Linked DNA regions of Sphingobium yanoikuyae. The main gene of each other region encodes a partner of the protein of the gene in region 2 in a complex. Links are inferred from orthologs where the notes say so. Each region holds a gene or a part of one and is shown on either strand. Other genes may lie near its edges. The genes, in order: U0025_RS23115 and pnp.

The links.
Region 1: the proteins of pnp (region 2) and U0025_RS23115 are in contact, whole or in part, in a cryo-EM structure (PDB 9QH0), measured with the Escherichia coli proteins. The link is inferred for Sphingobium yanoikuyae from one-to-one orthologs.

The regions. Positions count from the first base shown.
Region 1 is NZ_CP139979.1:4,949,573-4,953,133, forward strand. What follows is about bases 264-3,512. They hold U0025_RS23115 (Rne/Rng family ribonuclease), read right to left. Parts: upstream 3,203-3,512; coding sequence 464-3,202; downstream 264-463. Other genes in these bases: U0025_RS23110 (M48 family metalloprotease), read right to left, coding at 264-314. Also shown: more of U0025_RS23110, read right to left, coding at 1-263. UniProt on the Escherichia coli protein: Endoribonuclease that plays a central role in RNA processing and decay. Required for the maturation of 5S and 16S rRNAs and the majority of tRNAs. Also involved in the degradation of most mRNAs.
Region 2 is NZ_CP139979.1:746,408-749,775, reverse strand. The notes cover bases 58-3,113. They hold pnp (polyribonucleotide nucleotidyltransferase), read right to left. Parts: upstream 2,716-3,113; coding sequence 400-2,715; downstream 58-399. Other genes in these bases: rpsO (30S ribosomal protein S15), read right to left, coding at 2,918-3,113; U0025_RS03510 (sensor histidine kinase), read right to left, coding at 58-252. Also shown: more of U0025_RS03510, read right to left, coding at 1-57; more of rpsO, read right to left, coding at 3,114-3,187; tRNA pseudouridine(55) synthase TruB, read right to left, coding at 3,205-3,368. UniProt on the Escherichia coli protein: Involved in mRNA degradation. Catalyzes the phosphorolysis of single-stranded polyribonucleotides processively in the 3'- to 5'-direction. Also involved, along with RNase II, in tRNA processing.

The DNA.
Region 1 (3,561 bases), 4.2 Mb from region 2 along the record:
CCGCCCTCGATATGGCCCAGTTCATGCGCGACCACGCCCTGCAACTGGTTCACATTATCGGCCTGCGCGATCAGCCCGCTATGCACCCAGACATATTGGCCACCCGCGACGAAGGCATTGATCTCCGGATCATTGATCACCATCACCTGGACATTGCGCGGCTGCATGCCCGCCGCCTTGACCAGATCACCCGACATGTCCGCCATGAAGGCTTCGGTCTCGGCGTCGCGCAGGATGCTCTGGGCCAGCGCCGGCCGCGCCATCAGCATCAGCGACCCCAGCAGAAGCGCGGCAAGGCGCAGCCACCGCGTCATCGTGCAAAGCCTTGATGGGGAAGGGGAACAGGCATTGGCCCGATTTATGCCCTTCTCGCCCTGAACATCAAGTGAAGCCACGAAAAACGCCGCCATCCGACCCCTGGGGCTGGATGGCGGCGTTTTTCATTCAGGCCTGTGCCCTGGCCTTATTGGCCGAAGGTGCGCTGCCACCAGCCACGGCGCGGTTCGCCATTCTCGTCGCTCTCGGCCTCGGCGGCGGGGTCGGCGGTGACGGCTTCGCTGGCCGGTGCAGCCGCAGCCGGTACCTCGGCGGGTGCGGCTGCGACTTCGGTCACGGCCGGCGCGGCCTCGACGGCGGCTTCCTCGGCGACCGGTTCGACCTTCTTCTTGCGGGTGCGCTTGGGCTTGGGCTTTTCGGCCAATTCCTCGGCAACCGCTTCGACGGCGGGCGCTTCGGCTGCCGCAGCGGCTTCGGCCTCGACATCCGCCTTCTTCTTGCGGGTGCGCTTGGGCTTGGGCTTTTCGGCCGCTTCCTCGGCAACCGGCTCGGCGGCGGGCGCTTCGGCAACGACTTCGGCCGGGGCTTCGGTTGCTTCGACGGCAGCCGGCTCGGCGGCCGCGTCCTTTGCCTTGCGGGCACGGGGGCGACGGCGCGTCTTGGGCGCTTCCTCGGCCGGGGCTTCTTCCGGCGCCGCTTCGGCAACCGGAGCCGCCTCGGCAGGCGCAGCCGCTTCGGCTTCGATCACCGTCTCGGCGCCGTCCTCGCCAGCGGTCTCACCGGCTTCGGCACCCGCTTCGCCACCTTCGCGACGGCGGCGACCGCCACGGCGACCGCGGCGACCACGACGACGGCTGCCGCCTTCGTCCTCGCCCTCGACGGCCGGCTCGGCTGCCACAGCTTCGGCATCGGTCTCGACTTCGGCCGATTCCTCGCCTTCTTCACCGTCTTCGGCGCCATTGTCTTCGCCGGTCTCGCCCTGCGCATCATCGCGCTGGCCACCGCGACGGCGGCGACGACGGCGACGGCGGCGTCCGCCTTCGCGTTCCTCGCCCCGGTCACCGCGCTCGCCACGCTCCTGACGTTCGGGGACGGCCTCTTCCTCGATCTCTTCCTCTTCTTCCTCTTCCTCGATCACGTCGAGGTCATCCTCTTCCTCCGCGAGCGGGGCATAGGTGACGACGCGTTCGGGGCGCGGACCGCTGGGCTCGACCGACATGCGGGCGCCCTCGATCTCGCCATCGGGCAGGACGACGATGCGCACGCCATAGCGCTGTTCGATCTCGTCCAGTTCGCGGCGCTTGTTGTTGAGGACGTAGAAGGCGGCTTCCTGGCTGGCGCGCAGGGTGATGACGCTGCCGCGACCACGGGCGGCCTCTTCCTCCAGCATGCGCAGCGCGCCAAGGCCCGCCGACGATGCGGTGCGGACCAGGCCGGTGCCTTCGCAATGCGGGCACTGGCGGGTCGATGCTTCCAGCACGCCGGTGCGCAGACGCTGGCGGCTCATTTCCATCAGGCCAAAGCCCGAAATGCGGCCGACCTGAATACGGGCGCGATCGTCCTTCAGCGCCTCCTTCATCGCCTTCTCGACCTTACGGATGTTGGAGTTCATCTCCATGTCGATGAAGTCGATGACGACCAGGCCTGCCATGTCGCGCAGGCGCAGCTGGCGGGCGATTTCGCGCGCGGCCTCCAAATTGGTGGCAACGGCGGTCTGCTCGATGCCATGCTCGCGGGTCGACCGGCCCGAGTTGATGTCGATCGACACCAGCGCCTCGGTCGGGTTGATGACCAGATAGCCGCCGGACTTCAGCTGAACGACGGGATTGTACATCGCCGCCAGCTGGTCCTCGACGCTGGCGCGCTGGAACAGCGACACCGCGTCGGCATATTGCTTCACGCGCCGGGCATGGCTCGGCATCAGCAGCTTCATGAAGTCCTTGGCGGCCTTGTAGCCATGCTCGCCCTCGACGATCACTTCCTCGATATCCTTGTTATAGATATCGCGGATCGCCCGCTTGATGAGGTCGCTGTCGTTATGGATCAGCTCGGGCGCGGCGGCGCGCAGCGTCTTCTCGCGAATCTCGTCCCACAGGCGGGCGAGATAGTCGAAGTCGCGCTTGATCTCGGGCTTGGTGCGCTGCAGGCCGGCGGTGCGCACGATGCAGCCCATCGACGAAGGCAGCGCCATTTCGGCGATGATCGACTTCAGTCGCTTGCGATCGGCTGCATTGCTGATCTTGCGCGAAATGCCGCCACCATGGCTGGTGTTGGGCATCAGCACGCAATAGCGACCGGCCAGCGACAAATAGGTGGTCAGCGCCGCACCCTTGTTGCCGCGCTCTTCCTTGACGACCTGCACCAGCAGCACCTGGCGGCGCTTGATGACGTCCTGGATCTTGTAGCGACGGCGCAGCGCCATGCGCTTGCGGCGCAGCTCGTCGGCCGCGTCGTCGCCCTTTTCGCGCTTGCGTCGGTTCGGGCGGCCGCCTTCGTTTCTTTCGCCTTCGCTGGCTTCGGCTTCGTGGGCGCCTTCCTCATCGTCATGATGGGTCGCTTCCACGACCTCGACGCCATCGTCGCCGGCGGCGTCCTCATCCTCGTCATAATCGGCGCGCAGCGCGGCCTCTTCCTCGGCATGCGCGCGTTCCTCGCGCAGCAACGCCTCGCGGTCTTCGCGCGGAATCTGGTAATAGTCGGGATGGATTTCGCTGAAAGCGAGGAAGCCGTGGCGATTGCCACCATAATCGACGAAGGCCGCCTGGAGCGAAGGCTCTACGCGGGTGACCTTGGCGAGATAGATATTGCCCTTGAGCTGCTTGTGCTCAGCGGATTCGAAGTCAAATTCCTCGATCCGGTTTCCCTTGACGACCGCGACCCGGGTTTCTTCCCGGTGGCGCGCATCGATCAGCATACGCATTGTCATTTATGTGTCTCCGGCGATGGCGGCCGCAGGCACTGGGCCGGGCCGCCACGCGATAGTGATGGGACGGCCGTGCGCGCGCCGGGTTCGGCGCGCGAGGCGGCATCGTCCAGGTTTGAAGGAAGAATTGCGTGTCTGCTGCGTCGGCAGGGCCGGACAGTGCGCCGGGCCGGACCATCCACGCCACAGCACCCGGTATCGGGGCCAGCGTGGAAGGAAAGTCATGCCTCATGCAGCGTCAACCTGTTGCGCATCGGCTCGAGCGACAGGCGCGCGCCGATGCAAATAATCAAGATCCGCAAAGGACCTTATTGATATGGTCGGTCCTCCCGGAATGTGAAGGGGTAGCAGTCATGGGCGCG
Region 2 (3,368 bases):
GAAGCAATACCAGGACAGCAGCCCGCCGATGATGGCGGCGAAGATGCCCGGCCGCACCCCGAACAGGAAGGAGGAGAGGATGACCGCCGGGAAGAAGGTGACGAAGGGATAGCCGACCGGCAGCAGCGTTTCCGCTGCAACACGCGCCAGCCAGGCGAGGAGGCAGAGCAACAGGCTCAGGGCATAGCCATAGACCGGTCTTGGAAGCACGAGCGGCAGGCGCTCGACAAACCGCTCATTGCTGCGTTGCATGGACATTCCCCCAGGAACCGTGACGCGACCGTATCAGATGTCGCCCCCCGCGCCTTGATCGAAATCAGCCCTGACAGGATTCGTCACGAAAAAGGGCGCCCGGTCGAACCGGACGCCCCATTTTCCTGTCAGCGATGATGCTGCCGATCAGTCCTGGGTCAGGAAGTCGGGCAGGCCGGCGTTGGAGCCGTCATCGTCGCCCTTGCCTTCGCTGCGCGGGCCACGGTCGCGGCGCGGGCCACGATCGCCACCACGACCGCCACGGTCGCCGCCGTCACGGCGCGGGCCGCGACCACGATCGCCGCGATCACCACGGTCCCCGCGCGGTTCACGCGGTTCGCGGGCCGGACGGGTGTCTTCCAGTTCCTCGCCGGTTTCCTGGTCGACGACGCGCATCGACAGGCGAACCTTGCCGCGCGGATCGATCTCGAGAACCTTGACCTTCACTTCCTGGCCTTCCGACACGACGTCGGTCGGCTTCTCGACGCGCTCATTCTTCATTTCGCTGACGTGGACGAGGCCGTCCTTGCCACCCATGAAGTTCACGAACGCACCGAAGTCGACGATGTTGACGACCTTGCCGGTGTAGATCTTGCCGACTTCCGCTTCCTCGACGATGCCCAGAATCCACTTCTTGGCAGCTTCGATCTGGGCGGTGTCGGACGACGAAATCTTGATGATGCCTTCGTCGTCGATGTCGACCTTGGCGCCGGTTTCGGCGACGATCTCGCGGATGACCTTGCCGCCGGTGCCGATGACGTCACGGATCTTCGACTTGTCGATCTGGATCGTCTCGATGCGCGGGGCGTGCGCCGACAGTTCGGTGCGGGTCGAGGACAGGGCCTTGTTCATCTCACCCAGGATGTGGGCGCGACCTTCCTTGGCCTGGCGCAGAGCGGTCTCGAAGATTTCCTGCGTGATGCCGGCAACCTTGATGTCCATCTGCATGGTGGTGATGCCGGCTTCCGTGCCAGCGACCTTGAAGTCCATGTCGCCGAGGTGATCTTCGTCGCCCAGGATGTCCGAGATGACGGCGAAGTCGCTGCCTTCCAGGATCAGGCCCATGGCGATGCCCGACACCGGACGCTTCAGCGGAACGCCCGCATCCATCATCGAGAGCGAACCACCGCAGACGGTGGCCATCGACGAGGAACCGTTCGACTCGGTGATATCCGAGAGAACGCGGATGGTGTAGGGGAATTCGTCCTTGGTCGGCAGCACCGGGTGCAGCGCGCGCCAGGCGAGCTTGCCATGGCCGACTTCACGACGACCCGGCGCACCGAAGCGGCCCACTTCACCGACCGAATAGGGCGGGAAGTTGTAGTGCAGCATGAAGTTTTCATAGTGCAGGCCGGTCAGGCCGTCGATCATCTGCTCGGCGTCCTTGGTGCCCAGCGTGGTGGTGCAGATCGCCTGCGTCTCGCCACGGGTGAACAGGGCCGAACCATGGGTGCGCGGCAGGAAGCCGACCATCGCCTCGATCGGACGGATCTGGGTGGTGGTGCGGCCGTCGATGCGCTGGCCGTCCTTCAGGATGGCGCCACGGACGATTTCGGCTTCCAGCTTCTTGGTCAGCTTGATGCCGGCCATCACGGTCTGGGCGTCGAGGCCGTCTTCCGTGAACATCGCCTTCGCCTTGGCGCGGGCTTCGTTCAGGGCGTTCGAGCGGGCCGACTTGTCGGTCAGCTTGTAGGCAGCGGCGATGTCGCCACCGATCAGATCCTTGAGCTTGGTCTTGAGCGCGCCGAGATCGTCGCCCTTGGCCATTTCCCACGGATCCTTGGCGGCCTTCTCGGCCAGCTGGATGATCGCGTCGACGACCTTCTTGCTCGCTTCATGGGCGAACAGGACGGCGCCGAGCATGACGTCTTCCGACAGTTCCTTGGCTTCGGATTCGACCATCATCACAGCGTTGCTGGTGGCAGCGACGACCAGGTCGAGTTCGCCGGTCTTCACTTCGTCCAGCGACGGGTTCAGCTGATATTCGCCATCCTTGTAACCGACGCGGGCAGCGCCGATCGGGCCCATGAAGGGCACGCCCGACAGGGTCAGGGCAGCGGAAGCAGCGATCATCGCGACGATGTCGGGCTCGCTCTCGCCATCGAACGACATCACCTGGGCGATGACGTTGATTTCGTTGTAGAAGCCTTCGGGGAAGAGCGGGCGGATCGGACGGTCGATCAGGCGCGAAACCAGGGTTTCCTTCTCGGTGGCGCCACGCTCACGCTTGAAGAAACCACCCGGAATGCGGCCGGCGGCCGAATATTTTTCCTGATAGTGAACGGTCAGCGGGAAGAAGTCCTGGCCGTCCTTCACCGACTTGGCGGCGGTCACGGCGCACAGCACCACGGTTTCGCCATAGGTTGCCAGCACGGCGGCGTCGGCCTGACGCGCGATCCGGCCGGTTTCGAGGGTCAGCGTCTTGCCGGCCAGCTCGATCGAAACTTTCTTTACATCGAACATATATGTTCCTTTGCCCACCTGGCCCTATTGCCGGGCGGGGCCTCATATGCGGACGAAACCGGTCCGCGGCGGTTGTGGAGCATCGTATGGCCCCTGAAACGAAACGGGGCGCCGGATTGCGCCCGTCCCGAATGACATCCCCAAAAGGACGTCCGTTAGAATCGGAAACGGCCCCGAATGGGGCCGTCCCTTATTAGCAGGCTTACTTGCGCAGGCCCAGCTTGGTGATGAGGTCGGTGTAGCGAGCCGCATCCTTCTTCTTCAGATAGTCCAGCAGCGAACGACGCTTGTTGACCAGCATCAGCAGGCCGCGACGGCTGTGGTTATCCTTGTGGTGACCCTTGAAATGCTCGGTCAGGTTCGAGATGCGCTCCGACAGGATCGCAACCTGGACTTCCGGCGAACCGGTGTCGCCTTCGACGCGGGCATGTTCCTTGATCAGCGTTTCCTTGCGCTCTGCAGTGATCGACATCGGGCTTCCTTTCGTATCTAGAGATTGAAGCCGCGCACCACCCGGATCTCCGGGCCACTGGACTCCACCAGCGCGACGGGCGTATCGCCCAACATCGCCAGCAGGAGACCGGTGTGCGGTTTCCCCATGAGCATCTTCCCCTGTCGGAGTGCCAATGCTTCATCGGGAGAGACTGCAAGAG